DNA from 2 places in the Janibacter sp. FSL W8-0316 genome. Region 1 is predicted to be linked to the other one. Evidence: riboswitches for the same ligand, from Rfam matches in the RefSeq annotation. Region 1 holds a riboswitch; the other holds the start of a gene.
The links. A riboswitch is a leader RNA that binds a small molecule or an ion and turns the genes downstream of it on or off. The one in region 1 is predicted to bind cyclic di-AMP.
Positions count from the first base shown of each region.

Region 2: another riboswitch for cyclic di-AMP. It lies ahead of NYE39_RS10225 (C40 family peptidase); the one in region 1 lies ahead of NYE39_RS13110 (C40 family peptidase).

Region 1 covers NZ_JBBOQX010000001.1:2,657,347-2,672,562, reverse strand. The annotation lists gene NYE39_RS13155 (MFS transporter) at 1-245, opposite strand, end outside; tRNA gene NYE39_RS13150 (tRNA-Arg) at 306-377, shown strand; gene NYE39_RS13145 (HNH endonuclease signature motif containing protein) at 386-1,861, opposite strand; gene NYE39_RS13140 (Na+/H+ antiporter subunit A) at 2,052-4,871, shown strand; gene NYE39_RS13135 (Na(+)/H(+) antiporter subunit C) at 4,868-5,311, shown strand; gene NYE39_RS13130 (Na+/H+ antiporter subunit D) at 5,308-6,939, shown strand; gene NYE39_RS13125 (Na+/H+ antiporter subunit E) at 6,936-7,502, shown strand; gene NYE39_RS13120 (monovalent cation/H+ antiporter complex subunit F) at 7,499-7,765, shown strand; gene mnhG (monovalent cation/H(+) antiporter subunit G) at 7,762-8,139, shown strand; gene NYE39_RS13110 (C40 family peptidase) at 8,200-9,099, opposite strand; cyclic di-AMP (ydaO/yuaA leader) riboswitch at 9,102-9,277, opposite strand; gene NYE39_RS13105 (metal-dependent transcriptional regulator) at 9,403-10,119, opposite strand; gene NYE39_RS13100 (MFS transporter) at 10,127-11,323, opposite strand; gene NYE39_RS13095 (SDR family NAD(P)-dependent oxidoreductase) at 11,395-12,132, shown strand; gene NYE39_RS13090 (hydroxyacid-oxoacid transhydrogenase) at 12,145-13,440, shown strand; gene pdxH (pyridoxamine 5'-phosphate oxidase) at 13,447-14,151, opposite strand; gene NYE39_RS13080 (acyltransferase family protein) at 14,173-15,216, opposite strand, start outside.
Region 2 covers NZ_JBBOQX010000001.1:2,074,492-2,089,707, reverse strand. The annotation lists gene NYE39_RS10280 (hypothetical protein) at 1-962, shown strand, start outside; gene NYE39_RS10275 (GNAT family N-acetyltransferase) at 980-1,288, shown strand; gene NYE39_RS10270 (dihydrolipoyl dehydrogenase family protein) at 1,295-2,704, opposite strand; gene NYE39_RS10265 (cupin domain-containing protein) at 2,746-3,228, opposite strand; gene NYE39_RS10260 (ankyrin repeat domain-containing protein) at 3,318-3,719, opposite strand; gene NYE39_RS10255 (protein kinase domain-containing protein) at 3,855-5,285, shown strand; gene NYE39_RS10250 (winged helix DNA-binding domain-containing protein) at 5,319-6,509, opposite strand; gene NYE39_RS10245 (class I SAM-dependent DNA methyltransferase) at 6,509-7,180, opposite strand; gene NYE39_RS10240 (excalibur calcium-binding domain-containing protein) at 7,318-8,346, shown strand; gene NYE39_RS10235 (class F sortase) at 8,487-9,068, shown strand; gene NYE39_RS10230 (AMP-dependent synthetase/ligase) at 9,120-10,859, opposite strand; gene NYE39_RS10225 (C40 family peptidase) at 11,001-11,849, opposite strand; cyclic di-AMP (ydaO/yuaA leader) riboswitch at 11,846-12,034, opposite strand; gene NYE39_RS10220 (C40 family peptidase) at 12,215-12,988, opposite strand; cyclic di-AMP (ydaO/yuaA leader) riboswitch at 12,985-13,168, opposite strand; gene NYE39_RS10215 (GTP pyrophosphokinase) at 13,299-13,970, opposite strand; gene NYE39_RS10210 (GNAT family N-acetyltransferase) at 14,072-15,037, shown strand; gene NYE39_RS10205 (hypothetical protein) at 15,034-15,216, shown strand, end outside.

The DNA.
Region 1 (15,216 bases):
AGGTACCCCGTGGTCAGGCCGGGGCGCCTCCCCTTCGCGGCCATGACCCGCGCGACGACGAGGGCGGCGAGCGCGCCACCCAGCGTCTGGGCGGTCCCGCCGAGGCCGGCCCAGGTCTCGCTGCCCGACACGTCGGCCGCGAGCAGGGCCCCGACCGCGGCGCCGGCGCTCACCCCCACGCCCCCGAGGACCTGCGACCCGGCGAGGGTGGTGACGGTGCGCCGCTGCAGGGCCGGGATGCTCACCGAAGGGAGTATGGCGCGTACCCTGTCCCGTGGCGTGGTCGCCTCACCGCACCGCGCCGGGCCTCCGTAGCTCAGGGGAAGAGCACTTCTCTCCTAAAGAAGGTGTCGCTGGTTCGAATCCAGCCGGGGGCGCCCAGCACCTACGCCGCGTCGAGCAGCGCCAGCAGCCGGGCCTCGAGCGCCGAGGGCTGCCCCACCACCGGCCGTCGCTCGCGTCGACCGAGGCCGAGCAGCGGTGGCGCGAGGCAGCGGACGTCACCCGCAGCGGGGGTCGTCAACCTCACCTCGTGCGACCCGCCTCCGGGGTCGAGCCCGGTCGAGATCACCTCGGCCCGCCAGCCGGGGGCCTCCTTGTCGAGGTTGTGCCGCTGGCAGACGCCCATGCCGTTGCTCGCGGAGGTCTCGCCGCCCCGGGCGACCGGGCGGACGTGGTCGACCTCGCGCACCGGCGCATCACACCACGGCACCCGGCAGGTCGCGTCGCGCAGCTCGATCAGCCGCCTCAGCCGCCCGGCGAAGATCCGCTGCCTCGAGTCGACGGCCACGAGATCGCGCCCGGCGGGCGCCGTCCAGAGCCGCCGCAACCAGAGCGCCGTCTCGCCGTCTCGGTCATCGCCCGCGTCGAGCAGTCGCAGGACGTGCTCGCGGGCGAGGTCACCGGCGAGCGCGCCGTGGCCCGGCACCTCGACCTCGTCGTCGGCGCCGCCAGCGCCGGCGCCGGCGCCCGAGCGCCCGCCCGGAAGGAGCACGCCCTCGCGCATCACGAGCCCGATCTCGACCGGCTGGGGCTGACCGGGCGCCCGCCCGGAGAGCAGCTCGAGCGCCGTGTCGGCCATCCACGCACCGCGACCCCGCGGGTCGGCGGCGGCAGCCGCATCGGCCTGCGGGTCACCGGTCGCCACGTGCCGCGCCTGCTCGGCCGCGCGCAGCGCGACGTGGGCGCCGACGACGTCGACGAGCGGCCCGAGGATCGACAGCCAGGCCATGCCGTCAGGCGCCGGGCGGACCGACACGTGCCGCGAGGCGGCGGCCCGACGCCGCCGCTCGACGACCGACTCCTGGTCGAGGTCGACGCACGCCCGGTGCGCCGCGGCAGCCAGCGCCCGGTCACCGAGGTCGCGCAACCCACCCGCCAGCCGGCGGTCGGCCTCGCGCCGGTGCTCCGGCGACAGGCAGGCCGTCTCGCGGACGACGATCGTCGCCCGCCACTCGCTGATCTCACCCGCGGTGAGCGCGGCCATCGTGCCGGGCAGCTCGTGGACGAGCGCCCGCGCGGCGCCGACGTGACGGTCGGCCTGACCCGGCGAGCACCGCCGCGCCAGCGCCACCTCGCTGCGGGTGGCCCGGCGTCGCAACGAGGCCTCGCGGCGGGAGATCTCCTCGGCGGCGGCCATCTCGGCCACCCGCGTGTCACGCTCCTCGACGAAGCGCGCGGTGGCGCGGGCCTGCGCGGCGGCCGCGGCCCCCTTCGTCATCTCGAGGAGGGCGACGACCTCGAGCAGCTCGACCTCGGTCAGCCCGTCGACGCCGGTGGCGGACACCTCGGCAAGGACGGTGCGCAGGCGCCCCGGGACCGTGGTCCCACTGACCTGATCGGTGATCGACTGCTGTGTCATGGCGCCTCCCCTCGCCCCTCCAGTATCGAACATGTGTTCGAAGAGTTCAAGAGGGTGGGCCGAGATTTCTTCGGGAGCTGCCGAGCCGGGCACCTACGGCACCGCGAGGACGCGCGTGCACCCCGGCCTCGGGGCGCCGGTCACCTGCCGTTAAACTGGCCTCCCGTCCCCGGACCCGTGAGAGGCCCTCGTGACCCTGCTGCTGCTTGCGCACTTCGCGGCGGCAGCAGTTGCGCCCGGCCTCGCCAAGTTCCTCAACCGACGCGCCTTCCTCGTCCTGGCCCTCGTGCCCGCCGCGGCCTTCGCCTGGCTCCTCGCCCAGACCGGCGACGTGACCGCCGGCCGGTCGATCGTCGAGGACATCGCCTGGGTCCCCTCGCTCGGCATGGACTTCGCGCTGCGGCTCGGCACCCTCCAGTGGCTCCTCGGGCTGCTCGTCACCGGCGTCGGTGCCCTCGCCCTGCTCTACTGCGCCTGGTACTTCAAGCCCGACGACCCCAGCCTGTGGCGCTTCACGGGCGTCTTCACCGCCTTCGCGGGCGCCATGCTCGGCCTCGTCCTCGCCGACAACCTGCTCGCGCTCTACATCTTCTGGGAGCTGACGACGGTCTTCTCCTACACGCTCATCGGGCACAACCCGGTGCGCTCGGCCAACCGCCGCTCCGCCACCCAGGCCCTGCTCGTCACGACCTTCGGCGGCCTGGCGATGCTCATCGGCACGGTGATCATCGGCGAGACGAGCAGCTACACGATCAGCGAGATGCTCGCCTCGCCGCCCCCGGCCGGCGCCCTGACGACGACGGCCGCCCTCCTCGTCCTCGTCGGCGCCCTCACCAAGTCGGCGCAGGTGCCCTTCCACTTCTGGCTGCCCGGCGCCATGGCCGCCCCGACCCCGGTGAGCGCCTACCTGCACGCAGCCTCGATGGTCAAGGCCGGCATCTACCTCATCCTGCTGCTCGAGCCGATCTTCGCGGACGTGCCCGGGTGGCGTCCGGTCCTGCTCGTCCTCGGCCTGTGGACGATGATCCTCGGTGGCTGGCGGGCCCTGCGTCAGGACGACATCAAGCTCCTCCTCGCCTACGGCACGGTGAGCCAGCTGGGCTTCATGACCGTCCTCGCGGGCGTCGGCACCCAGGCCGCCGGGCTGGCCGCCCTGGCCCTCGTCCTCTCCCACGCCCTCTTCAAGTCGGTGCTCTTCTTCAGCGTCGGCATCATCGACAAAGGGACCGGCACCCGCGACCTGACGCAGCTGCACGGCCTCGGGCGCACCGCACCGGTCCTCGCCGCCGCCGCAACCCTGTCCGCCGCCTCGATGGCCGGCCTGCCGCCCCTCGTCGGCTTCGTCGCCAAGGAGTCGGCGCTCACCGCCGTCATCGAGTCCGCCCACGGCCCCCTGTCGACGACCACCGGCTGGCTGGCCGTCGCCGGCCTCGTCACCGGGTCCGTGCTCACGGTCGCCTACTCCGCGCGGTTCGTCTGGGGTGCCTTCGCGACGAAGGGGGCGACCGGCGCCGCCCCGAGCCCCACCCCCTTCGCCGCCCCCCACGCGCTGCTCATCGCGCCGGTCCTGCTGTCGCTCACGACCCTGGCGTCCGGCTTCTTCGGTGACCCGCTCACCGAGCTCTTCCGCCCCTACACCGAGACGCTGCCGGGCGCCGAGCCCGAGCACCTCGCGCTGTGGCACGGCCTCACCCCGGCGCTCGGGCTGACCGTCGTGGCCATCGTCGCCGGCCTCCTGCTCTTCGTGGGGCGGGCCCCCTTCGCCCGGGTCCAGGCCGCGCTGCCCGAGGTGGTCAACGCCGAGCGCGTCTACCAGCGCTTCATGAAGGCCCTCGACCGCTTCGCCGTCGAGGTCACCGCCCTCGCCCAGGGCGGCTCGCTGCCGACCTACCTCGGCACGATCTTCCTCGTCGTCATCCTCCTGCCGGGCGTCGTCGCCGCCACCGCCCTGCCGGGCACCGAGGTCCGGCTGTGGGACACCTTCAGCCAGGCGGCCGTCGGGCTCTTCGTCATCGCCGCGGCGATCCTCGCCGTGCGCGGTCGCAACCGCCTCCAGTCGGTGATGTTCGTCGGCCTCACCGGCTACGGGCTCGCGCTGCTCTTCCACCTGCACGGGGCGCCCGACCTCGCCCTGACCCAGGTGCTCGTCGAGACCTTCTCCCTCGTGCTCTTCGTTCTCGTGCTGCGCATGCTCCCGCAGGACTTCCGCCGCCGCCCCCGCTCCGGCCGCCGCTCGCGCCGCCGGCTGTGGCGCCTCGCCCTCGCCGGGACCATGGGCGCGGCGATCTCCACCCTCACGGTCGTCGCGGCCAATGCCCGCATCCACGAGCCGATCAGCAAGGCCTTCCCCGAGCAGGCTTACGACTTCGGCCACGGACAAAATGTCGTCAACGTGACCCTCGTCGACATCCGCGCCTGGGACACCCTCGGCGAGATCTCGGTCCTCGTCGCGGCCGCGACCGGCATCGCCAGCCTGGTCTTCGTGCGCACCCAGGACGTCGAGCGCTCGTGGACCCGCCGGCGCAACCAGGGCCCGGTCACCGCGTCGATCCCCCGCGAGCGCCGCTCGGTCATCCTCGAGACCGCCACCCGGCTGGTCTTCCACGTGATGATCGCGCTCTCGCTCTACCTCCTCTTCTCCGGGCACAACCAGCCCGGCGGTGGCTTCGCCGGTGGCCTCGTCCTCGGTCTGGCGCTGCTCGTGCGCTACCTCGCCGGCGGTCGCGCCGAGCTCGACCGCGCCGCCCCGGTGAGCGCCGGTCTCGTCCTCGGGGCCGGTCTGGCCGTCGCGGCGATCTCCGCGCTCGCGCCGCTCGCCTTCGGCGGCACCGTCCTGCAGTCGGCGGTCGTGCAGTTCGACGTCCCCGTCTGGGGTCACGTCAAGCTCGTCACCGCGATGTTCTTCGACATCGGCGTCTACCTCATCGTCATCGGGCTCGCGCTCGACGTCGTTCGCTCGCTCGGTGCGGGTGTCGACAAGCAGGCCGAAGAGGACGGGGCCACCGCATGAACGCCGTCGCCCCCAACCTCAGCCTCGTCGTCGTCGCCGGCTTCCTCATCGCGACCGGCGTCTACCTGCTCCTCGAGCGAGCGCTCACCCGCCTGCTCCTCGGCATCGTCCTGGCGTCCAACGGCGTCGCCACGCTCTACCTCGTCGTCTCCGGACCGGCGAAGGGAGCCCCCTTCGTCGGTGCACGACCGGCCGACGAGATGAGCGACGCGCTCCCCCAGGCAATGGTGCTCACCGCGATCGTCATCGCCCTGGCCTCGGTCGGCTTCGTCCTCTCCCTCGCCTACCGCCAGTGGCGGATCACCGGCAGCGACGACGTCCCCGACGACGCCGAGGACGAGCTGATCAAGCGCCTCGCCGAACGCGACGAGGTCTCCAGCACCTACGACGACGACACCCAGTCCACGACCGAGGCCGAAGAGGAGGACGCGACCGCATGACCGTGGCCAACCTCCTGCCCATGCCGGTGCTGCTGCCGCTGCTCGGCGCCGCCCTCACCCTCGTCGCGCGCCGCCACCCCCGCGCGCAGGTCGCCATCAGCATCGCCGTGCTCGCCGCCAGCCTCGCCGTCGCCGCCACCCTCATGTGGTCCACCCACCACGACGGACCCATCGCGCTGTGGCTCGGGGCGTGGTCCGAGCCCTTGGGCATCGCGCTCGTCGCCGATCGGCTCTCGGCCCTCATGCTGCTCATCAGCTCCTTCGTCATCCTCGTCGTGCTCGTCTTCGCCATCGGGCAGGGCGTCGCCGACGGCGACGAGGACTCGCCGCTCGCGATCTACTTCCCGACCTATCTCGTGCTCTCGGCCGGCGTGTCCAATGCCTTCCTCGCCGGCGACCTGTTCAACCTCTTCGTCAGCTTCGAGATGCTGCTCTTCGCGAGCTTCGTCCTGCTGACCCTCGGCGGCAGCGGCACCCGGATCCGGGCGGGGACGACCTACGTCATCGTCTCGATGGTCTCCTCCTTCCTCTTCCTGTCGGCGATCGCCGGGGTCTACGCCGCGACCGGCACGGTCAACTTGGCGCAGCTCTCCCTTCGCCTGCCCGAGATCGACCCGACGGTCTCGCTGGCGCTGCAGCTGATGCTCCTCACCGTCTTCGGCATCAAGGCGGCCGTCTTCCCGATGTCGGCGTGGCTGCCCGACTCCTACCCGTCGGCGCCGGTGCCGGTCTCGGCCGTCTTCGCCGGACTGCTCACCAAGGTCGGCGTCTACGCGATCGTGCGCACCCAGTTCCTGCTCTTCCCCGAGTCACCGCTGCACCACCTGATCATGGGGGCCGGCCTGCTGACGATGATCATCGGCATCCTCGGGGCAGTCGCCCAGCCGGGGATCAAGCGGATGCTCTCCTTCACCCTCGTCAGCCACATCGGCTACATGCTCTTCGGCATCGGGCTGGCGAGCGAGTCCGGGGTGTCGGCGGCGATCTTCTACATCGCCCACCACATCACCGTGCAGACCGCGCTCTTCCTCATCTCCGGCCTCATCGAGCGGGTGGGCGGCTCGACGGTCATCGACCGCCTCGGCGGGCTCGCCGCGAGCACCCCGGTGCTCGCCGCCCTCTTCTTCGTCCCGGCGATGAACCTCGCCGGCATCCCGCCCTTCTCCGGCTTCGTCGGCAAGGTCGGCCTGCTGCAGGCCGGCACCCAGGACGGCAGCATCATCGCCTGGACGCTCGTCGTCGGCTCGGTCGTCACCTCGCTGCTCACCCTCTACGCCGTGGCCAAGACGTGGAGCGCCGCCTTCTGGCGGCCGCGCGCGGTCGAGGGCCAGGACCAGACCTTCGAGATGCCGACGCTCACCCCGAGCTTCGGGCGGCTGAGCGACGCCATCGGCGCCGCCGTCGCGGCCCAGCGCCCCTCGACCCCGATCGCGCCGCCGCCGGCGGTGACCCAGGTCGAGCGGCCGATGCCGCCGCTCATGCTGGGCGCGGCCGCCGCGGTCGTCGCCTTCAGCCTGGGCCTCTCGCTCTTCGCCGGCCCGCTCTTCACCTACACCGACGCGGCGGCCCGGCAGATGCTCTCCAGCGATGCCTACGTCCGCGCCGTCCTGTCCGAGGAGGCGCCGTGAGCGACACCGCTATCGACACGACCCCGGCGACCCGTCGGCGCGGCGGCTTCCAGCCCCGGGCGATCATCGGCCTGGCCGTCGTGTGGGTCCTGCTCTGGGACCGCATCACCCTGGGCAACATCATCAACGGCCTGATCATCGGCGCGGTCGTCACGCAGATCTTCCCGCTGCCCTCGATCCAGTACTTCGGCCGGATCCACCCGTGGCGCCTCCTGCTGCTCATCGGGCGCTTCCTCGTCGACCTCGTGAGCGCCGCGGTCCAGATCACCGGCGCCACCCTGAGCCGCCGCCCCAGCCAGGGTGGCTCGATCGTCGAGGTCCGGATGCGCACGCACTCGGAGTTCTACATGACGATCGTCTCCGCGCTCGTCTCCCTCGTGCCCGGGTCGATCGTCGTCGAGGCCCGACGCGGCGCCAACGTCCTCTACGTCCACGGCTTCCACGTCACCACGCCCGAGGGCATGGAGGAACTGCGACGAGACGTCCTGGCCGTCGAGACCCGGGTCGTGCGGGCCATCGGCACCCCCGAGGAGATCTCGATCTGCACGCAGGAGGTTGCATGAGCATCATCCTGTCGATCGGACTCGGGCTACTCTTCGCCGCCGCCGGCCTGGTCCTCGTGCGCATCGCGCGGGGTCCGACCAACCTCGACCGCGCCCTGAGCCTCGACGTGGTCATCGTCATCGTCATCGGCATCATGGCGACGCAGATCGTGCGCACCGGTGACGCCGGGACGCTGCCGATCCTCGTCGTCTTCAGCCTCACCGGATTCGTCGGGTCGGTCTCGGTCGCCCGCTTCATGGCCCGCAAGGACGATGCCTCGTGAGCTGGGCACAGATCCTCGACCTCGCCGGGGCGATCAGCCTGCTCCTCGGTGCCACGCTGGCCCTCGTCGGCGCGATCGGCCTGGTGCGCCTGCCCGACCTCTTCGCCCGCATGCACGCCGCCACCAAGCCACAGACCCTGGGTCTGCTGCTCATCCTGCTTGGCCTGGCGCTCACGGTGCGTACCTGGGCCTCGGTCGCCACGCTGCTCATCGTCGTCGGCGCCCAGGCCCTCACCGCCCCGGTCACCGCGCACATGCTCGGCCGCGCCGGCTACCGCACCGGCATCGTCGAGGACGACCTGCTCCACCACGACGAGCTCGGCGCCGCCTACCGACGGATGCAGGAGCAGGACCGGGCGCGCGAGCAGTCCTGACGACATGACGCAGGGGGCGAAGGGAGCGGCTGCTCCCTTCGCCCCCTGTCGGGTCGGCGGTCAGACCCGGCCGTAGCCGGAGACGCCGTCGAAGATCGGACGGATCGAGATCGACGAGCCGGTGCGCGGCGAGTCGATCATCATGCCGTCGCCGACGTAGATGCCGACGTGCCACGACGGGGAGCCGAAGAAGACCAGGTCGCCCGGCTGCGGGCTGGACACCGGGGTGGCGGCGGCCTGCTGGGCGGTGGTCACGCGCGGGATGGACTTGCCGGCCTTGGCGAAGACGTACTGCGTGAAGCCGGAGCAGTCGAAGCCCGCGGGGGTCGAGCCGCCGTAGACGTAGGGGGTGCCGATGTACTGCTTGGCGATCTCGACGACATTGCTCGAGGCGGCCGGGGCTGGTGCCGCGGTCTCGGCGGCGGGGGTCGAGGTGCTCGCCTGCGGGGCGGGCGACTGGCGCTCCTGCGAGCGGCTGGCGGCCTCGGACTCGCGCTCCTGCGCGGCCTGCTCGCGCTCGGCCTGCGCCTGCGCCTGCTCCTGCTCCTGCTCCTGCTCGCGCTGACGCTCCTGCGCGGCGGCCTCGCGAGCCTGCTCACGCTCGGCGCGCATGCGCAGCTGGTAGGGGGTGGGGCCGGTCGGCTTGGCGACGGGCTCGACCTCGATCTTGCCGAAGGCGGAGGTCGCGGCCGTCGAGGTGGCCGGGGCGCTCGGCGCGGTGACGGCCACGGCAGCCGGGGCGGCGGGGGCAGCAGCGGCCTGGACCGGGGTGGCGTCGACCTGGTCGGCGGCGGTGCTCGCCTGCGCGGGGATGGCGATGGCGGCGACGAGACCACCGGAGGCGGCGAGGACGGCGGAGCCCTTGGCCAGCGGGGTGCCCGTCTGGCTGATGACGGTGCCGATCTCGGTCAGGGGGTTGTAGCGCTCAGGAGCGCGGTGGCGCCCGACGTTGTGAGACACGATGTATACCTCTGTCCCGCCTGCGAGGTCAGCTGTCGGGTTCGGGCCAGAGGTGCGGCCCGGTCCCGCGGCACCGGACCGACCCAGCGGTCCGCACGCCCCGGGACTTCACCCCGAGGAGCATCCGCGATGCCCCATGAGTGGGTCCCCCGCTCCTGCCATGCGGTGTGCTCTCACAACCGTCGGTGCGGTGGCAGGACTTGGCGTCCGCGTGACGGATCCGCCCAGGGGAGACGGACCTCCCGGCCGTACCTGCCGATCACGAAAATGTCACACCGAGGTCACGGCACGGTACGCACGCGGTCAGGGCGCGATCTGCTCCACGAAGACGTGGACGGCCACGTCGCGCGGCAGCGAGACCGCGTCGGAGGAGGCTGCGCCGTCACGGGCGACGATGATGCGGTCGTCCTCGGGAGTGACGCGCACGACCTCGCGCGGGCGCAGCCGGGCCTCGGTGAGCAGCGCGAGCGCCTCGTGGTCCTCCTGCGCCGGCTCGCCGATGCGCCGCACGCGGAAGGGACCGGTCAGGCCGCCGTCGACGACGTCGGTGAGGCTGGAGAGCCCCTCGAGGTAGTCGTCGGCCGGAGCCTCATCGCCGCCGGCGAGCAGCTCGTCGAGGCCGGGGATCGGGGTGCCGTAGGGCGACTCGCGGTGCTCGGGGAGCATGGCGAGGATCTTGCGCTCGACGCGCTCGCTCATCACGTGCTCCCAGCGGCAGGCCTCGTCGTGGATGTGCTCCCACTCGAGGCCGATGACGTCGGCGAGCAGTCGCTCGGCGAGGCGGTGCTTGCGCATGACGCGGGTGGCGAGGAGCCGGCCCTCGTCGGAGAGCACGAGGCGACGGTCCTCGCCAAGGCTCACGAGTCCGTCACGCTCCATGCGCGCAATCGTCTGCGAGACGGTGGGACCCGAGTGCCCCAGCCGCTCGGCGATGCGGGCTCGCATGGGCGGGATGCCCTCCTCCTCGAGCTCGAAGATCGTGCGGAGGTACATCTCCGTGGTGTCGATGAGATCCTTCACGGCTCCATCATGCCTTGCCGCGCTCCCGGTCGGCCCGCGAGACCCACAGGCTCGTCCAGCCCAGCCCGACGAGCCCGGTCGCGCCGAGCACCACGGCCGCGACCGGCAGCGACACCAGGGCCGTCACCGCGCTCAGCCCGAGCGTGCCGCCGGCGTGGCCGAGCTCGCCCATGAGGCGCCAGGCGCCGAGGAACTGCGCGCGGTCGCGGTCCGGCGCCGCATCGGCCCCGAGGGTCATGACGATGCCGGACCCCAGACCATTGCCCAGGGCCATGACGAGGGCCACGGCGAGCAGCTCCCCCTTCGTGCCGGCGAGGGGCAGCGCGAGGAAGGACGTCGAGACCACCGACAGCAGCACCGCGACGACCCACACCCGGCCGAGGCGGTCCATGACCCAGCCTCCCGGGTAGACGAGGAGCAGCTCGGCGACGCCGGCGACGGCGAAGATCTGCGAGGAGTCGACGCCGTCGAGCCCGATGTGCACCGCCCACAGGGGCAGGATCACCAACCGCGACTGCCGCAGCGCGGAGATCACCGTGACGCCGATGCCCTGGGTGAGCAGGAGGCGCGCGTGCTGCCGCACGACCCGCAGGACCCCCGTGTGCGGCTCCCCGGCCCGGGCGCGCTCGTGGTCGCCGGTGAGGTCGGGTGCGGTGAGCACGGTGACCACCGAGCCGACCGCGAGGAGCACGGCCACGCCGTAGGCCCCCTGCAGGCCGAAGGGGGCGATCGCCACCGAGCCCAGGACCGGCCCGAGGAGCAGGCCCGCGCGCATCGAGCCGCCGAGCAGCGACATGCCGCGGGCGAGCAGCCGCTGCGGCAGCACGTCGATCATGTATCCCTGCCGGGCGAGGAAGAAGGCCGAGGACGCCAACCCGCTCAGCAGGAGCGCCACGCCCATGAGCCACAGCGAGGGCGCCCAGCCGGCGACCGCCAGGGCGACGATGTCGAGCAGCCCGGCGCGCACGAGCGTGGCCCGCTCCCCGATGCGGGCGACGAGCGCCCCGGCGGGCAGGACCCCGACGAGCTGGCCGACGCCGGTGAGGGCGACGACGAAGGCGGCCGTGCCGATGCTCGCCCCGAGCTCGTCGGCGCGCAGCGCCGCGATCGGCACGACGGCACCCGTGGCCGCGGCGGAGAGCAGAGTCGGCCCGAAGGCGGGTACGGCGATGCGCCTCCAGCCGAAGGTCTCGCTCTCGCTCATCCCGGCCATCCTCTCCTGCCGCGGTGTCGATACGTTGGGCGGTGTCAGCGTCGCCGCCCGAAGGAGACCCCATGACCCGCCCCCTCGCCCTCGTCACCGGCGCCAGCTCCGGCATCGGCGCCGCCACCGCGCGCGCCCTCGCGGCGGCCGGCCACGAGGTGGTCTGCGCGGCCCGCCGCACCGACCGCATCGCCGACCTCGCCGCCGAGATCGACGGGCGCGCGGTCACCTGCGATGTCACCGACCCCGACGCGGTGGCCGCCCTGGCCGCCGAGGTGGGCGACCGGCTCGACGTGCTGGTCAACAACGCCGGCGGCGCCTACGGCCTCGACCCCGTCGCGACCGGCGACGTCGAGGACTGGCGGGCGATGTACGAGGTCAACGTCATCGGGACCCTGCGCGTGGTGCAGGCGCTGCTCCCTTCGCTCGTGGCGGCCGAGGGGGTCATCGTCAACGTCGGCTCCATCGCGGGGCGCACCTCCTACGAGGGCGGCGCCGGCTACACCGCGGCCAAGCACGCGCTGGCGACGATGACCGAGACGATGCGTCTAGAGCTCGTGGACCAGCCGGTGCGGGTCACCGAGATCGCGCCCGGGATGGTGCAGACCGAGGGATTTTCGCTCACCCGCTTCAAGGGTGACCGGGAGCGGGCGGAGCAGGTCTACGCCGGCGTCGCCGAGCCGCTCGTCGCCGACGACATCGCCGAGGCGATCACCTGGATGGCCACCCGGCCGCGCCACGTCAACATCGACCTCATGGTCATCAAGCCGCGGGCGCAGGCCGCGGCCCACAAGGTCCACCGGGAGTAGGAAGGCACCGTCATGCCCACGTCACCGCACACGCCCGAGTCCGTCTTCACCTATGCCGCGCCGCGGCTGAAGTTCGGCCCCGGCGCCGTCACCGAGATCGGCCACGACGTCGCCGGGCTGGGCGCTCGCAGCGCGCTCGTCGTCACCGACCCCGGGCTGGCCGCGACCGGCCACCCCGAGCGGGTCGCCAAGGCCCTGCGCACGGCCGGGCTGCGGGTCGACGTGCACGACTCCGCCGCCGTCGAGCCCAGTGACGTGTCGCTGGTCGCCGCCGTCGAGCGGGCGAAGGGGGCGGCCCCCTTCGACGCCGTCGTCGCCGTCGGTGGCGGGTCGAGCATCGACACGGCCAAGGCGGTGTCCCTGCTGCTCACCAACCCGGGTGAGCTCATGGACTACGTCAATGCCCCGGTCGGGGGCGGGCGCGCGCCCGAGCAGTCGGTGCTCCCACTCGTCGCGGTGCCGACGACGACCGGGACCGGGGCCGAGTCGACGACCGTGTGCGTCCTCGACGTGCTGGCGTCCCAGGTCAAGACCGGCATCAGCCACGAGCGGCTGCGGCCGGTGCTCGCCGTCGTCGACCCCGAGCTCACCGCGACCCAGCCGGCGGGGGTCACCGCGTCGGCGGGCATGGACATCCTGTGCCACGCCCTCGAGTCGTGGACCGCGCGGCCCTACACGAGCTACGAGCACAAGACGCCCGAGCAGCGCGTGCCCTACTGCGGGTCCAACCCGATCTCGGACCTCTACGCGGAAAAGGCGATGCGGCTGCTCGCCGGCGCCTTCCGCGGGGCGGTGGCCGGTGAGGAGCAGGCGCGGGCCGACATGGCGCTCGCGGCGACCTTCGCGGGGATGGGCTTCGGCAACGCCGGTGTGCACGTCCCGCACGCCAACGCCTACCCGATCGCCGGGCGGGTCCACGACCTCGGCTCCGACTTCCGGCCGCGCGACTACGACGTCGACGAGGCGATGGTGCCCCACGGCATGGCGGTCGCGTCGACGGCTCCGGCGGCCTTCGCGATGACCTTCGCGGCCAACCCGCAGCGCCACCTCACCGCCGCCGCCTGGCTCGACCCGCAGGGCCTTGACGCCGACGTGTCCGAGCCGGAGCGCCTCTCGGCCGTGCTGCGCCGCCTCATGCGTGACATCGGCCAGCCCTCGGGCCTGGCCGAGATCGGCTACGGCGACGCGGACGTCGACGGCATCGTGTCGGGGACGATGCAGCAGCAGCGGCTGCTCGCGACGGCCCCGCGGGAGGTCACCGAGGAGGACGTCGCCGGCGTGGTGCGGGCGTCGATGCACCACTGGTGAGGCGACTCAGGGCTGCAGGCGCTCGACCTGCCAAGCGCCCGCGACGTCGAGTCCCCCGTCGGCGACCCGCGTCCAGCGGAAGCGGTCGTGCAGCCGGTTGCTCCGACCGGCCCACGCCTCGACCTCGTCGCAGACGATCCGCCAGCCGCCCCAGAAGTCGGGGCGCGGCACGTCCTGACCGGCGAAGCGCTCCTCGACCTCGGCCCAGGCGCGCTCCAGGGGCTCGCAGCCCTCGATGGGCTGCGACTGGTGCGAGACCCACGCGCTCAGCTGCGACCCGCGCGGCCGCTCGGCGAAGTAGCGGTCGATCTCGGCCTCGGCCACGAGCTCGGCCCGCCCGCGGAAGCGGACCGCGCGGAACATCGCCGGCCAGGTGATCGTCGCGGCGATGACCGGGGAGGCCTGCAGCTGCCGGCTCTTGGCCGACTCGAGGTTGGTGACGAAGCCCGGACCGCGGGCGTCGAGGAAGCGCATGAGCACCGTGCGCACGTCCGGCCGCCCCTGCTCGTCGACGGTCGCGACGGCGAAGGACAGCGGCTCCGGCACGTCGCCGCGGTCGGCCTGGCGGGCCCGTGCGGTGTCGATCCACGACGTCACCAGCGCGAAGGGAGCGCCCGGCACCTCCCCCTCGGCCAGCCCCTCCCCGGAGTAGTCGACGTGGTCCACCGTCGGTGGGGTGCGGGGGATCATGCCGTCGGGCGAGGCGCTCATGGCCGCCAGAATACGACCGGCCTACTGACGCGTCGCCTCGACCACCCGCGGCGTCAGCCAGGTCCAGACCATCGCGGCGCCCGCGGGCGAGAAGTGGACCGTGTCGGAGTAGAGCGGCACGCCGTTGATCTCCTCGCGGTAGCCGTCGCCGCACAGCGGCTCCCACAGGTCGAGGGCCTGCCGCTGCACCCCCGAGGTGCGCTGCGACCCGCCCTCGCCGCGCGCCCAGGCGCGGATGACGTCGTTGACCCAGCCGATATTGGCCGGGTCGGAGATCGGGCCGGCGAACTGCCGCAGCGACGGGTCGAGCCTGTCCGGGTCGACCTCGCGGCAGGGCATCGTCGCCACCTGCACGTGCGTCACCCCGGCCTCGTGGGCGCGCCGCTCGATGTCGTCGAGGGTCTCGGTGATGAGGGCCGCGTGGTCGGCCGAGCGCGACCCGACGGTGCGCCCGTCGACCTCGTGCTCACCGATGAGCTGCGGCCCGGGCAGGACGAGCAGGTCGCTCGCCCCGGCCTCCTCGACCTGCTGGGGCCAGTCCCGGCGCCAGTCGTCGCAGGCGGCGTCCTCCGGCATGGGCGCGCCGTCGGACAACAGCGGGGCGTCCACGAGGTCGCAGCCGATGCGCGAGAGGTTGGTCATCGTCACGCCCGGGTGGTCGTCGTCGCGCCAGCCCTCGCCGAGCGAGACCCCGACGGAGTCGCCGAGCAGGGCCATGTCGAGCGGCGGGTCGGCCGGGGTGACCTCGGCGTCGGCCGCGACGAGCGGGGGGACGTCGAGGTCCTCCTCGCTCACCGGGCGGGTGAAGACGAAGCCGGCGAGTACCGCGACGACGGCCACCCCGGCGACCGGGACCACCCAGGTGCGTCCCGGCCGCCGTCGGGGCAGCAGGGCGCCGAAGCCGTCCCGCAGGACCGGCACCTCGAGCCACCGGAAGCTCGCCCAGGCGACGGCGATCGTCACGGCGAGCTGTCCGAGCACGGAGACGACGAGCGGCAGCGGGTCGAGGAGCGGACCGAGCCACAGGTGGATCGGCCAGTGGTAGAGGTAGAGGCCGTAGGTCAT
Region 2 (15,216 bases), 580 kb from region 1:
CCTCCGACGGTCGGATCACACGGTGGTCCGTCGCCGACTCCGCGGGTGAGCCGGCGATCGAGGCGGTCGACGAGTTCGACGTGACCTCGGGCCTGACCGTCGGCGAGGGGATCAACTCCGCGGTGCCCGGCAAGGACGGCGAGATCTGGGTGGTCGGCCAGCTCGGGTCCGTGGCTGTCCTCGACCCCGAGTCCGGCGACGTCGGCTCGACGCGCTTCGAGGACGCCGACATCGAGAACTCCTTCGCCGTCGGCAGCGACGGACGCGCCTGGGTCGTCACCTCGCGCGAGCTCGTCGCCCTGCGCGCCGACGGCGCCACCCCGCAGGTCGTGTGGCGGCAGACCTATGACGCCGGCACCCGCCGCAAGCCCGGCCAGACGAGCCGCGCCTCCGGCACCACGCCCACCCTCCTGCTCGGCGAGCGCTACGTCGCCATCACCGACAACGCCGACCCGCGGATGCACGTCGTCGTCTACGACACGCGGCGGGGGCTGGGCGGCCGGGAGCACTGCCGGGTCCCGGTCTTCGCCCCCGGGCGCAGCGCCACGGACAACTCCCTCATCGCCATCGGGTCCTCCCTCTTCGTCGAGAGCAACTACGGCTACAACCTCTTCGACGCGACCTTCGGCCGGTCCACCGAGCCCGGCATGACCCGCATCGACGTCACCGACGAGGGCTGCGAGCAGGTGTGGGCCAACGACGAGATCCGCACCCCGTCGGTCGTCTCCAAGGGGACCGCGGCAGGGGTCATCGCCACCTACACGAAGGGGGAGTCCGTCGCCGGCATCGACGCCTGGTACTTCACCGCGGTCGACGCGACGACCGGCGAGGTCATGTGGCGCCGGCTCGCCGGGACCGGGCCGATGGTCAACAACCACTACGCGGCGATCTACGTCGGGCCCGACGGTGGGCTCTACGTCGGCGCGACGGGCGGGATCGTCGCCCTCCGGCCGCGGGGCTGACACCTAGGCTGGGACGCATGGCCGACGTGATCATCACCCACCGCCCCGAGGAGTCTCGCTTCGTCGCCGAGATCGACGGTGCCACAGCGGGATTCGCCGAGTACCAGCTGACGGATGACCTCTACGTCTTCACCCACACCGAGGTCGACCGGGCCCACGAGGGGCTGGGGGTGGGCGGCGCCCTCGCCCGCGCCGCGCTCGACCACGTGCGCGCCGAGGGCCGCCGCAAGGTGCTGCCGGTCTGCCCCTTCATCGAGGGCTGGATGGCGCGGCACCCCGACTACCAGGACCTCCACTTCAAGGCGCGCTCGACCGCGACCGACTGACCTCGGTCAGGGGCGCCGCAGCTCGACCGGCAGGGCCTCGAGCAGGCGCAGCCACACCTCGGTGACGTCGGGGAAGCTCGGCACCGCGTGCCGCAGCAGGTGGACCGGCACCCGCCCGGTGATCGCGATCGTCGCGGCGTGCAGCAGCTGGCCGGCGTCTGTCCCGACGAAGGTTGCTCCAAGGACCAGCCCACCCTTCCGGTCGACGACGAGCTTCGCCCGACCGGGGGCGTCGTCGCGCAGCAGGGCGGCCCCGCCGACCTGCGCGAAGGGGACCTCCGCCACCTCGACGTCGTGCCCTGCCTCGCGTGCCTCCGCCTCGGTCATCCCGACCCGCGCCACCTGCGGGTCGGTGTAGACGACCTGTGGCACCGGTGCCCCGTCGGGCGCCGGGAGCGGCCCGCGCCCGGTGGCCGCGGCGGCGATCGCGTCGCCGAGCACCCGCGCGCGGTACTTGCCCCAGTGGGTCAGGGGCGCCTCGCCGCTGGCGTCACCCACCGCGTGCAGCCACTCGGGCAGCCGTCCCTCGAGCACGTCGTCCGGGGTGAGCCCGACCGTGTCGAGGCCTACATCGCCCAGGCGGGGACGGCGCCCGGTCGCGACGAGCACCTCGTCGGCCTCGACCTCGCCGTCGTCGGTGACGACCGTGACCGGGCCGCCGTGGACACGGCCGACACCGGTGTCCCGGGCGTCGGGCCGGCGGCAGCCGGTGGCCGACGTAGAGAGGCGCAGGGCAACTCCCTTCGCCTGAAGTGCTTGTGCGACAACGCTGCCCGCGAAGGGCTCCTGGCCAACGAGGAGGGTCTCGCCCCGCACGAGCACCGTGACCTCGCTGCCGAGCGCGGCCATCCACGTCGCGGCCTCGACGGCCACGACCCCGCCGCCGACGACGACGAGCCGACCCGGGACCTCTGCGACCGCGGTCGCGTCGCGAGACCCCCACGGGCGCACATCGGCGAAGGGAGGTGGGACCACCGGCTCGCTCCCGGTCGCCAGGACCACCGCGTGCCGCGCCCGCAGCAGGTGAGGGCCGCCCTCGCCGGTCACCTCGACCTCGCGCTCACCGACGAGGCGAGCATGGCCGCGCACGGCCGTGATGCCCAGGTCCTCGGCCCAGCGGACCTGGCCGGTGTCGTCGCGACCGCCGACCCAGGAGTCGCGCCGGGCGAGCAGGCCCTCCGGTTCGATCTCGGCGGTGGCCACTCCCTGCAGGTGGGCGGTGGTGTCGGCGACGGCGATCGGGCGCAGCAGCGCCTTGCTCGGGATGCATGCCCAGTAGGAGCACTCGCCGCCGTAGAGCTCGCCCTCGACGAGCGCTGCGGTCAGGTCGGTGCCCTCGATGGCGTACTGCGCGACGTTTTCGCCGACCGGCCCGGCGCCGATGACGACGACGTCGTACTCGTGGGTCGCGGACATGCTGGCTCCTCGGGTGATGGGGTGGCCGGGCGAAGGGGAGGTCAGACCCAATAGGTGTCGTGCCGGACCATGAACTCGGCACGCTGCTCCTCGGTCATCTCCTCGCCGCGGGCGAGCGTCTCGAAGTAGTCCTCGCGCGGTGCCCCGGGGGCGAACATCAGCAGCATCGACGCGTGGTCGGACCCGCGGAAGCCGTGGACACCACCCTCGGGGACGTAGAGGAAGTCGCCGGAGGTGGCGGTCACCCACTCGCGGCCGTCGAAGAGGCGCACCTGCCCGGACAGGACGTAGAACTGCTCGGAGATCGAGCGGTGGAAGTGCGGGTCGGGCCCGGACTCGGTGTCGCCGAACGTCCACCGGTAGAGCCCGAAGCGGCCCTCGGTGCGCTCACCCCGGGCGAGGTACTCGCAGGTGCCGCCGTGGCGATAGGTGATCTCGGGGGGCTCGTCGGCCCGGCGGACCCAGGCGCTCGCCTCGCCCTTGCCCGAGTAGGTGTCGGAGGGGTAGCGCCGGATGAGGGACATGCGTCCGGTCTACCACCGTCGGGCCGAGCCGGCCAGAGGGCGCCGTGCCGGAGCCGGACGAAGGGGGAGCCCCCACCCGGGCTCGAGGGTCACCGCTCGAGCAGGCCCTCCTGGCCGAACATCTGCGCCGTCGCGCGGGCGCTCGGCGTGCCGGCGTCGGGGTCGGCGCCGTGCTCGAGCAGGGCGGCGACGACCTCGGGCTCGGCCTTGAAGACGGCGCCGGCCAGAGGTGACTGGCCGCGGTCGTTGAGCGCGTCGACGTCTGCCCCACGGCGGGCGAGCTCGCGCACCGTCTCGGCCTGCCCGTGGTAGGCGGCGAGCATGAGCATCGTGTTGCCCGCCGGGTCGCGCAGGTCGACCGGTGCCCCGACCTCGACATAGGCGGCCAGTCGCTCGGCCTGACCTTCCCGGGCCCAGTCGAAGAGCTGGTGGGCCAGCTCGACTGCCTCGTCGGGGAGGGGCGTCGGATCGTGCGGGGTGGGCTCGCTCATGCCTCCAGTGTGACCGCTGGGGCCCTTCCGGGGAGGGGCCCCAGCGCCTACCGTTGGGGGTGACGAACGGTGCAGGGGGCACGCCGGGGTCGGTCGACCGCCGGGTGGCACCCCACGAAGGGGAGGGAGCCGGTCATGAGCAGCGACGCGGCGCCTCGCGTGGCCGGCCGCTACGAGCGGGTCCTCGTCCGTGATCCCGGCTCGTCGCACCCGACCTGGCTGGGCCGCGACACGGTCCTGCAGCGCAGCGTCGTGCTGCAGCAGCTCGTCGTCGCTCCGGAGCACCTCGCGCAGGCCCTGCGCGAGGCCCGCGCTCTCACGGCGGTCGACCACCCCAACCTCGTCGCCGTCCACGACGTCGTCGCCGACGAGGACCCGCCTCTCGTCGTCCTCGAGCTCGTCGACGGCCCGACCCTGACCGCACTGGTGCGCGAGCACGGACGCCGTTCCCCGCGAGAGGTGGCGCTCGTCGGGTCGCAGGTCGCCGCAGCCCTGGCCGCGGTGCACCGGGCTGGCCTGGTCCACGGCGGCGTCGGGCCCTCGAGCGTCGTCATGGGCCCGGGTGACGAGGCGAAGCTCGCGCCGCCCGCCACCCCGGAGCACGGACTGGCCGGCGAGAGCGGTCGCTCCGCCGACGTGTGGGCCCTCGGCCGCACGCTCGACGCAGTGCTCGCCGTCCGGCCGGACACCGCCGGCGCGATCGGGCCGGTGCTGGCTGCGATGGTCGCCGACGACTCCCACAGCCGGATCACCGCTGCCGAGGCCTCCGCGCGGCTCGCGGAGGTCGCCCAGGAGGCGCCGGCCCCGGTGGTCGGTTTCGGGCTCTTCCCGTGGGACGACGGTGAGGACGTGGCCGCGACCCGTCCGGTGCGCGCAGCCCGCGAGGGTCGGCACCCCCGGGCCGCATCTGCCGGCGGCGGGGCCGTGGAGCCGGCAGCCGTCGCCGGCGGGGCACTGCAGACCGCGGGCGCCGACGGCGGGCCCCCTGGCTCCGGGTCGACCGCGACCGGCCGCGATCGAGGTCGGCGCAGGGGCGGTCTGCTGCTCGTCGGCGTCGCGGGGGCGGCCCTCCTCGTCGTGGGCGCGGCGCTGGCGCTCACCGGGCGCGAGGACTCGGCGGTCCCTGACGGGGCCCCGACCTCGACGACGACGATCAGCACGAGCACCAGCACGACGCGCACGGGCACACCGACGACCGCCACCTCGACCGCGAGCCCGACGAGCACCACCACCGCGCCGCAGCCGACGACGGCACCATCCGCGGCGCCACCGCCCCCACCGGCGACGACCCGGGCACCGGCACCCACGACCACCACATCCACGACCAGTTCCTCGACGAGCTCCACCACCTCGTCCTCGACGACGCCGTCCATGACGACCTCCACGTCATCGACGACCCCGGCCTTCACCCCGTCGCCGACGAGCGAGCCGTCGACCCCGCCGACCACGCCCACGAGCGAGCCGTCGACCACGAGCGTGCCCACGACCCCGCCGGCACCGACGACGGCACCGACGCAGACCTCGGCGCCCTCGAGCAGCCTGGCGCCCTCGGTCGACGGGCCGTAGCCCGCCCGACCGCCCGACCGCACCCGCGGCCGGTCAGGGCAGGGCCTCGCCCTTCATCAGCCGCGAGGAGTAGACATTGGTGATCCGCACGCCGTCGAGCCAGGCGGTGAGCCGCTCGGCCTCGGCGGCGAGAGCGGACCTCCCTTCGCTCCCGAGGTCGGTGCCCGGGCACTCGACGACCGAGACCACGCCGTCGTCGTCCTGCACCCACGCGCCGACGATCCGCCCGTCCCACCACGCGGTGGTTCCGCCGTTGCCGTTGCTGTCGAAGAGCAGCTCGCGGTGGGCGGGGTCGAGGTACCAGTCGCGGGCCTTCCACCCCATCGTCGTGGGGTCGAGCGTCGGCAGCAGGGCCGCCCACGGGCCGACCTCGGCGACCGGCTCGAGGTCGTCGGGCAGCAGCCACCCCGTGGCGCCACCCTCGAGCCCCACCTCGACGACGCCGACGTCCGCGAGGGCCGCGCGGGTGGCCCCCTTCGTCGCGCCGAGCCACCACTGCACGTCCTCGAGCGTGCCGGGACCGAAGCGCTCGAGCCACCGCCGCACGAGCTCGGCGTAGCCGGTCGCGAGATCGGGGACCGCCGGCTCCTCGCCGAGCCACGAGCCCATGAGGGTCCACGCGGGCTTCGACAGGCGCCAGTGGCCGGCATTGGGCCCGCGGGTGATCCGCCCCTGCGCCCCGAGCCAGGTGAGCACCCGCGGCGCGAGGTTGAAGGTGCCGCCGTAGCGCTTGCCCTCGTTGATCGTGATCGCCCCGGAGAGCTCCGGCAGCTCGGCGCGCAGCGCGGCGGCCGGCAGCGCTTCGCCGCCGGCGAGCCGTCGCTCCACCGCGGCTCCCGCCGTCTCGAGCCAGGCCGCGCCGTCGTCGGCGATGCCGTGCCGGGTGGCGTCGCGGGCGATGAGTCGGTGCTGCTCGGGCGCGATCCGCTCGCGGGCCACGGCGAGCGCGGCGGGCAGCAGGTCTCGGGGGAAGGCGAAGAGCGTGCGGCGCATCGCCAGCTGCTTGACGATGCTGCGGTCGTCGTAGAGTGCCGAGTCGACGTCGAAGGGGGTGACCCCGGTGGTGCGGGCGCCGACGGCCAGGTGCACGGTCGCGGCCTCGGTCGCGTGCAGGCAGACCACCGAGCGAGCCGCGCCGACGACGTCGGGTGCGTGGTGGTCGGGGTGCAGTGCCTGTCGCGTCGCGAGGCGGGCGCGGCGCTCGGCGTCGCCGACGGTGCGCATCACGCCCGGCGGCCGACGGCGAGGAAGACCGGGTAGTCGCGGTTCTGCTTGTGCACGTGGCCGGCATCGCCGACGGTCACGTCGACGAAGCCAGCCGATGTGAGCCGGCTCGCGACCTCGGCGCGGTCGAAGCCGTGGTGCCCGCCGAAGTCGTGGTCGTGGAAGCTGCCGTCCTCGCGGTCGAGGTCGGCGACGGCCACCCACCCGCCGGCGTCGAGCAGCTCGGCGAAACCGGCGAGGACCCGGTCGAGCTCCCCGACGTGGTGCAGGACGTTGGAGGTGACCACGAGGTCGAAGCGCTCGGTGGGCACCGGCTGGGTCTCGAGGTCGAGGTCCCACGCGCGCGTGGGCGAGGGCAGCGTGCCGGTCGCGACCTTGTCCGCGAGCACCTGCCGCATCCCCGAGGAGCTGTCGGCGACGGTCACCTCGACCTCCGGCAGGTGCGGCAGCAGCGCGGTGGTCACCAGGGCGGTGCCGGCCCCGTAGTCGAGCAGCCGCAGCCGCGGACGAAGGGGGACCCGCCCCGCGATCGCCGCCGCCACCTCACCCGACTGGCGCACCTTGTCGGGGTCGTCGTCCCAGGTCGCGGCCGTGTCGTCGAAGTGCCGCGCGTCCCCGTCGTGCCGGTGATCGTGGCGGTGGTCTCGGTGCCCGTGGTCAGCTTCGCCCATGCCCCCACCCTGCCAGCAGGCACCGTCAGCCAGCACCTGACGAAGGGGGCTTCCCGGGTGACCCCCGGCGGGTATATCTTGCCCACGAGCGCGCCCGTGGGGAGCGCCTTCGCCGTTTCGTCATGGGGAGAGCAGACGTGCGCACCACCGTTGTCAGGACCACCATCGCCGGACTCGTCATGTCGGGCGGCTTCGCGCTGACCCTCGCCACGCCGGCGGTCGCCGTGCCGAGCGACCTGTGCGGGGCGGGCACGACCTTCACCGTCACCAGCGCCGAGGGCGTCGACGCCGCGCTCGTCAGCTCGGTGCGCGACGCGCTCACCGCCCGCGGGCTGTCCGCGGTCGACAGCGGCGCCGACGTCTCGGCCGTCGTCGCGCCGGCATCGGATGTGGCCGCCGGTGGCGACGCGTCCGTCATGGCCGTCGCGCTGACCGCGGGCGAGCTCGACCCGGCGACCGCGACGCAGGGCACCGACTGGGCCCAGGCGGTCTGGACCGACGGTGCGACCCCGGTCCACACGCTCCTCGACGCGTCGTGCGGGGCGGCTGCGCCCGACGCCGCCGACGACACCCCGGCCACGGACTCCGAAGCCGACGGCGCGGTTCCCGCGTCGGCCGACGAGGCCTCGGCGGCGGACGCCCAGCAGGCCGCGCCGCTGGCCGCCCCGCAGTCTGCTCCGGCCGCTGCCCCGCAGGCGGCCGCCGCTCCGGCCGCTGCCCCGCAGGCGGCTGCCGCGCCGGCCACTGCCCCGGCCGCTCCCAAGGCTCCGGCTGCTGCACCCGCAGCGCCGGCGGCCCCCAAGGCCCCCGCCACGGCGCCGAGCCGGTCATCCGTCACCGTCTCGGCCTCGTCGGCCGCGCCCTCCGTCACGACCGCTGACAAGGACTGCCCCGACTTCTCCTCGCAGGCCGAGGCGCAGACCTTCTTCACCGCCAACGGCGGCCCGGCGATCGACCGTCACCGCCTCGACGCCGACAACGACGGCATCGCCTGCGAGACCTACTTCGGCACCGACGGCTCCGACGCCGCGGACCGCTCCCAGGCCCGCACGATCAACGCCGGTGTCCCCGACGTCGCCGGACCCAACACCTTGGGCCTCCTCGGCGGCGGGCTGCTGGTCCTGAGCGGTATCGGCGTCGCCGTGCGCGCTCGTCGCGCCAGCTGATCGGGCGCGGCACCCTGAGACGACTCGCGCTGCTGCTCGTCGCCCTCGTCCTCGTCACCGGGGGCGCGGCACTGACGTGGTGGTCGTTCGCGGGCGGCGAGGAGACTGTCGCGGCGCCGGTCCCCAGCCAGACCTTCGCGGTGGCGTCGCCGACCCCGGACCCGACCCGCACGGCGACCGTCGCCGCGATCCCCGACGACCCGGCGCCGTCCTCGAGCACCTCGACAGGCTCCCCGTCGAGCACGAGCCGGGAGCTCGTCATGTCGCCTGACCGCATGGGGCCCGATCGCCTCTACGTGCCCTCGCTCGGGATCTACGCGAGCCTCGACGGCGTGAAGTTCAGCAGTGGGTCCCTCGACATCCCGCGCGAGCCGTGGCGGGTCGGTCGCGACGTGTGGTCCGCCCCCCTCGGCGCCGGCGCGGGGACGACCCTGCTCGCCGGGCACGTCGACCTGTCCGGGACCCCTGGTGCCCTCGCGCGGCTCAGTGACGCCCGTCCGGGAGCGCTGGTCCACGTCACCGACGGCGCGGGTCGTCGGTCGACCTTTGTCACGACGAGCCTGCAGAGCTACTCCAAGGTGTCGCTGCCCCGCTCGATCTTCAGGGTGGACGGCCCCCGCCAGCTCGCCCTCGTCACCTGCGGCGGCCCGGTGATGACGATCGACGGGGAGCAGCACTACCGCGACAACGTCGTGCTCACGGCGGTGCCGGCGAGCCGCTGAGCGGACCCGACCGTCCCCGTCCGGGACCCCGGTTGCCCCTCGGGCCCCGACTCAGCGCTTCGCGTAGAGCCCCTCGATCGCCTCGGCGCGCTGGGTCTCGATGACGTGGCGCTTGAGCTTCTGCGTCGCGGTCATCTCGCCCGACTCCTCGGTGAAGTCGTCGTCGAGGACGACGAACTTCTTGATCCCCTCCGCCTTGGAGACCAGCTCATTGGCCTCGTCGACGACGTCCTGGAGCTCGGCCTGCGGGTCGGCGGGTCGCTCCGCCTCCGGGTCGAGCGTGATGAGCGCTGCGACGAAGGGCCGCCCCTCGCCGACGACCATTGCCTGGGACACGAGCGGGTGGGAGCGCAGCACGTCCTCGAGCGGGCCGGGCACGACGTTCTTGCCGCCGGCGGTCACGATGATCTCCTTGGCCCGCCCGGTGATCGTCAGGTAACCCTCGTCGTCGAGCGAGCCGAGATCTCCGGTGGCGAACCAACCGTCGACGATCGAGGATCGGGTCGCCTCCTCGTTGTTCCAGTAGCCGTCGGTGACCACGGCCCCGCGGACCTCGATCGCCCCGTCCTCGCTGATGCGCACCTCGTTGCCCGGCAGGGGGCGCCCGACGGTGCCGACACGCTGCTGGCCGGGCCCGTTGACGGTGATCGCCGCGCAGGTCTCGGTCAGGCCGTAGCCCTCGTGGATCGGCACGCCGACGCCGCGGAAGAAGTGGCCGAGGCGCTCGCCGAGCGCCCCGCCGCCGCTGATCTCGTACATCGTCTCCCCGCCGAGGGCCGCGCGGACCTTGGCGTAGAGCAGCCGGTCGAAGACCGCGTGCAGCACACGCAGCCGCAGCCCGGGGCGGCCCGGGCGCGGGTCGTCGCCCACGGCCCGGCTCCAGTCGACGGCGACCTGCTCCCCCTTCGCGAAGACGGCGGCGGAGACGCGGCGCCCGGCCGCCTTGGCGCGAATGCCGGCGTGCACCTTTTCGAAGACCCGGGGTACGCCGACGACCATGTGCGGACGGAAGGAGCCGAACTTCTCGACGATCGTCGAGAAGTCGGACCAGAAGCCGACCGTGGCGCCGGACTGCGCGGCGATGTAGGCGACGGAGCGGGCGAGCACGTGCGCCATCGGCAGGAACATCAGGATGCGGCGGCCGGGCGCCCCGACCTCGCCGATCGGGTGTGCCAGGCAGCCGGCGACCTCGGCGGCGAGGTGCCGGTGGGTGAGGACGACCCCCTTCGGCCGACCGGTGGTGCCGGAGGTGTAGACGATCCCGGCGAGGCCGTCGAAGGTCACTGCGTCCCGGCGCGCGTGCACTTCATCCTCGGCCACGGTCTGACCGCGCTCGGCGAGGGTGGCGAGGGCGCCGTCGTCGATGACGAGGACTTCGACGTCGAGACCGGTGGCCAACTGTGCCATCGCCGGCGTCTCGACGAGCAGGACCCGTGCACCGGAGTCGCGGACGATCCACTCGAGCTGGCTGCGCGACGACGACGGGTAGACGGGGACGGTGCCGGCCCCGGCGTTCCAGATCGCCTCGTCGAGCAGCAGCCACTCATAGCGGGTGTCGGCCATGAGCACCACACGGTCACCGGCGGCGACGCCGCTTGCGACGAGTCCCCGGACCGTCGCAACGAGGCTCTCGAGGTGCTCTCCGGCGGTGATGGTCTGCCAGTCGCCGTCGACGACGTGGCTGAAGGAGGGATGCTGCGGGTCCTCCTGCGCCCGACGCCAGGGACGAAGGGGGAGCAGGTCGCGGTCGGTGAGCTCGAGGGCTTCGCCGGTGGCGTGGGTGGCGGGCACGGATGACCTCCTGGGACGACTACACGTGTAGAAAGGGCCAGTGTCTCACGCGCCTTCGGCACCCGAGCACGACAAGGCCCCGACCGTAGCGGTCGGGGCCTTGTCGTGCGAGCCGCTCGGGAGCGGCCTGCGCGGGGTCGCTCAGAAGCGGCCGTAGGTCACGTCATCGGTCCAGATGTCGCGCTCCTGCACCGGCGACTCGGAGTTGCCCGCGTCGATGATCTTGCCGTCGCCGGCGTAGATCCCGTTGTGGTACGCGGGGTTGCCGAAGAAGACGATGTCACCGGGCTGTGGGTTGGAGACCGGGGTGGCTGCAGCCTGCTGCTGCTGCGTCGTGCGCGGGATGTCCTTACCCGCCTTGTCGTAAACGTACTGCACGAAGCCGGAGCAGTCGAAGCCCGCGGTGGTCGTGCCGCCGTAGACGTAGGGCGTGCCGGTGAGGCTGCGCGCGGTGTTGACGATCGACGAGTCGGAGGCCGGGGCGCTGGCCGAGGCCTGGGCGGTCTCGGCGGTGCCACCGTCCGCGGACTGGGCACCACCGGTCGAGCTGGAGCCGCCGCCGGTCAGGCCCAGGGCGGAGCCGGTCTCGGGGCCGACGATGCCGTCGGCCGACAGACCGTTCTTGGCCTGCCAGCTCTTCACGGCCTGCTCGGTCAGGGACCCGAAGACGCCGTCGGCACTGACGCCGACCTTGTCCTGGATCTGCTTGACGACGCTGCCGGTGTCGCCGACGCGCACGTGGTCGGAGAAGGAGGTCGAGCCGCTGGGAGCGACGGAGTTGCCGGCGCTCTGCGCGCCGCCGGTCGAGGCGGTCTGCGAGGTGGCCGGGGCCGGAGCCTCGGGGCCGCCCTGGGCTGCCGCGCTCGTGGCGGTCATCGTCGATGCCCCCAGGCCGAGAGCCGTGGCGGCGAGGACGCCGGCGCCCGTGCGCTGTGCCGCAGAGCGGTGGGCGCGGGGGGCGGCGTGACGTGCGGTGTAGAACATGGTCATGCTGTCTCCTCTCGCCTGCGAAGTTAGCTGTCGGGTTGGGATGGAGACCATCCCGCCCTTCGACCGGGCGATGCCCCGCCGTAGGACTTCACCCCGAGGCCGTGTGGCCAGAGGTTGGGTCCTCCGCTCCTACCGGTGCTGCTGGGGTACCCCGTCGAGGTGGTAGGACTCGGCGTCCTCGACGGCGTCCCGGCAGTGGCCGGGACCGCGTTCGACCATAGGTCATATAGTCACGAAATGGTAACGCGGGTGGCGAAACCCGTTGTGCACCAATGACGCAGGGGCAGCAATGACGAAGGGGCGAAAATGACGAAGGGGGCCCCGACCGTGATGGTCGGAGCCCCCTTCGTCGTGGGGTGCTGGGGTCAGCGGACGCGGCCGTAGGTCACGTTGCTCGTCCAGATCTTGCGCTTGGTCGTGTCGACGCGCGCGTTGCCGGCGTCGTACATCATGCCGTTGCCGGCGTAGATGCCCATGTGCCAGGCCGGCGCGCCGAAGAAGACGAGGTCGCCGGGCTGCGGGGAGTAGACGCGGGTGGTGGCGCGACGCTGCTGCTCGGCCGTGCGCGGCAGGCTCTTGCCGTGGCGGGCGAAGACGTACTGCGTGAAGCCCGAGCAGTCGAAGCCGGAGCGGCTCGTGCCGCCGTAGCGGTAGGGCGTGCCCACGAGGCTCGCCGCGGTCGAGAGGACCGAGGAGCTCGAGACGGTGCGGGTCGACGTGCGCGTCGAGGTGCGCGACGTGGACGTGCTCGTGGAGCGCAGGCCCATCTTGGTGCCGGTGCGGGGGCCGACGATGCCGTCGGCGACGAGGCCGTTGCGCTTCTGGTAGCGCTTGACCGCGGACTGGGTCATGGGGCCGAAGATGCCGTCAGCGCTCACGCCGACCTTGCGCTGGACCTGCTTGACCAGGCTGCCGCGGTGGCCCCGCTTGACCAGGCCGGAGAAGGTCGTCGCAGAGGTGGCCGACGAGGCGGAGGCGGCAGCGGGAGCGCTGACCGCAGAGGGAGCAGCGCTGGCGCCGGGGGCGGTGGCCGCGGCGGTGCCCAGGCTCACGGCGGCGACGGCGACCATGCTGGCGCCGGCGCGGCGGGGGGTCTTGGTGCTCGGGGCGCGGTGGCGCCCGGCGTAGAACATCGACATGGGATCTCCTCCGCCTGCGGAGTTAGCTGTCGGGTTGGAGTGGAGATGAGCACTCCGCCTGCTCGTCTTGCGACGAGCAGACTTCACCCCGAGGCACTGGGGCCGGTGGTACGTGGGTCCCCCGCTCCTGCCGTGGCGTTCAGGGACCACCCGGCTGGCAGGACTCGGCGACCTGGTGGTGACCCCGCAGTGTGGGGTCGAAAAGAAGAGTAGGGCATCGGGACACGGTTTGGTCACGAATCTGTGGAGAACTTTTATCGGTCTCGGCGTGTCCGTGGCGCCGGGCGCCCGCGGCAGGCGCCGGCCCGCCTCAATCGGTGCCGTGCACCGCCCGGTGCAGCTGCGCCATCTCCTCGTCCATGCGCGCGGCCGTGGCCGCCGCGTCGGTGATCCGCTGGCGCAGGTGGGCGGGGACGTCGCCCTCGTACTTGTAGAAGATCTTGTGCTCGGTGCTCGCCCAGAAGTCCATCGCGACGGTCCGGAACTGCACCTCGACGGGAACCTGGACCGGCCCGGAGGAGAGGAAGACGGGGATCTCGAGGATGACGTGCAGCGACCGGTAGCCGTTGGGCTTGGGGTTGGCGATGTAGTCCTTGACCACGCGCACCGAGATGTCGGCCTGCTCGGTGAGGGCGGTCATGAGGCGGTAGACATCGGCGACGAAGGAGCAGATGACCCGCACGCCGGCGATGTCGGTGATGTGCTCGCGCAGGGCCGGGATCTCCAGCTCCACGCCCTGCCGGGCGGCCTTCTCGAGGATCGACTCGGGGCTCTTGACCCGGGTGGAGATGTGCTCGATCGGGTTGTCGAGGTGCAGCTCGGCGAACTCCTCGCGCAGGATCTCCAGTCGCGTCGCCACCTGCTCCATGCCGAAGCGGTAGCCGAGCATCATCCGGGTGAAGTCCTCCCGGATCTGCGCGAACCGACGCACGGCGTCGTCGGAGAGCTCGGGTAGGCCAGGGGGCTGGGCGGCGCTGGTCACCCGTCCAGCGTAGGCCGGTGCCCTGAGAGCCGGGTGTGCACCGGTGAGGCCGGACGAAGGGGGGGAGCGTCCCCTTCGTCCGTGGCCACTAGCGTGCTGCAGTGATCTCCGTCCCGCTCCTGCCGATCCGCACCGAGCGCCTCGTGTTGCGGCCGTGGCGCGACGACGACGTCGACGCGGCCCTGGCCTACTACGCCGACCCCGAGGTCGCGCGCCACCTGCTCGAGCCGCCGTGGACCCGGGAGGTCGCCGTCGCCCGCCTCGCCGATCGGGTCGTCCGCACCGGCCTGGACACTCCGCGGCAGGCGCTCGCCCTCGTCGTCGAGCACGAGGGCCGGGTCGTCGGCGATGTCGCCCTGTGGGCCACGGACGGGACGGGCACGAAGGGAGAACTGGGCTGGGTCTTCCACCCCGACGTCGCCGGGCGGGGCTTCGCGACCGAGGCGGCCCGCGCGGTCATCGACCACGCCTTCGACCACCACGGCATGCACCGCGTCGTCGCCGAGCTCGACGCCCGCAACTCGGCATCGGCAGCCCTGTGCGAACGCCTCGGCATGCGGCTCGAGGCGACCCACCTCCAGGACCTCTTCAGCAAGGGGGAGTGGACCGACAGCCTCGTCTACGCCGCCCTGGCGAGCGACCGGCCCCGCGACCACGGCGACGCGATCGTCGTCAGTGCCGTCGACCTGCGCGACGCCGACGGGCACGTGCTCACGGTGCGCAAGCGCGGCACCACCGCCTTCATGCACCCGGGCGGCAAGCCCGAGGCGGGCGAGAGCCCGGCACAGTGCGCGCTGCGCGAGGTCGAGGAGGAGCTCGGGCTGGTCCTGGCGCCCGAGGACCTCGAGCTGCTCGCGGTCCACCGCACGGCGGCGGCCAACGAAGCCGGGCGCCCGCTCATCGCGAGCGTCTTCCGGCACCCGCACCTGGTGCGCGAGTCCCGGCCGCGGGTGATGCCGGCCGCAGAGATCGAGGAGGTGCGCTGGACGGACCCGGCGCAACCGCTGCCCGATGACGTGGCGCCGCTGCTGCGCTGGCTCGTCGAGCGCGAGGAGGAACAGTCATGAAGGTCGTCGACCCCAGCGGGCGAACGTGGCGGGTGTCGCGGCGGTGGATGCCGTGGCGGCGCAAGGCACACGTGGGTTACTGGGGCGACGTCCCCTCCGGCCACGGCCTCGGCGACGACCCGATCAGCGCGATCATCGGCGTCTTCCTGCTGATCCTGCTCATCCCCGTCGTCGTCCTG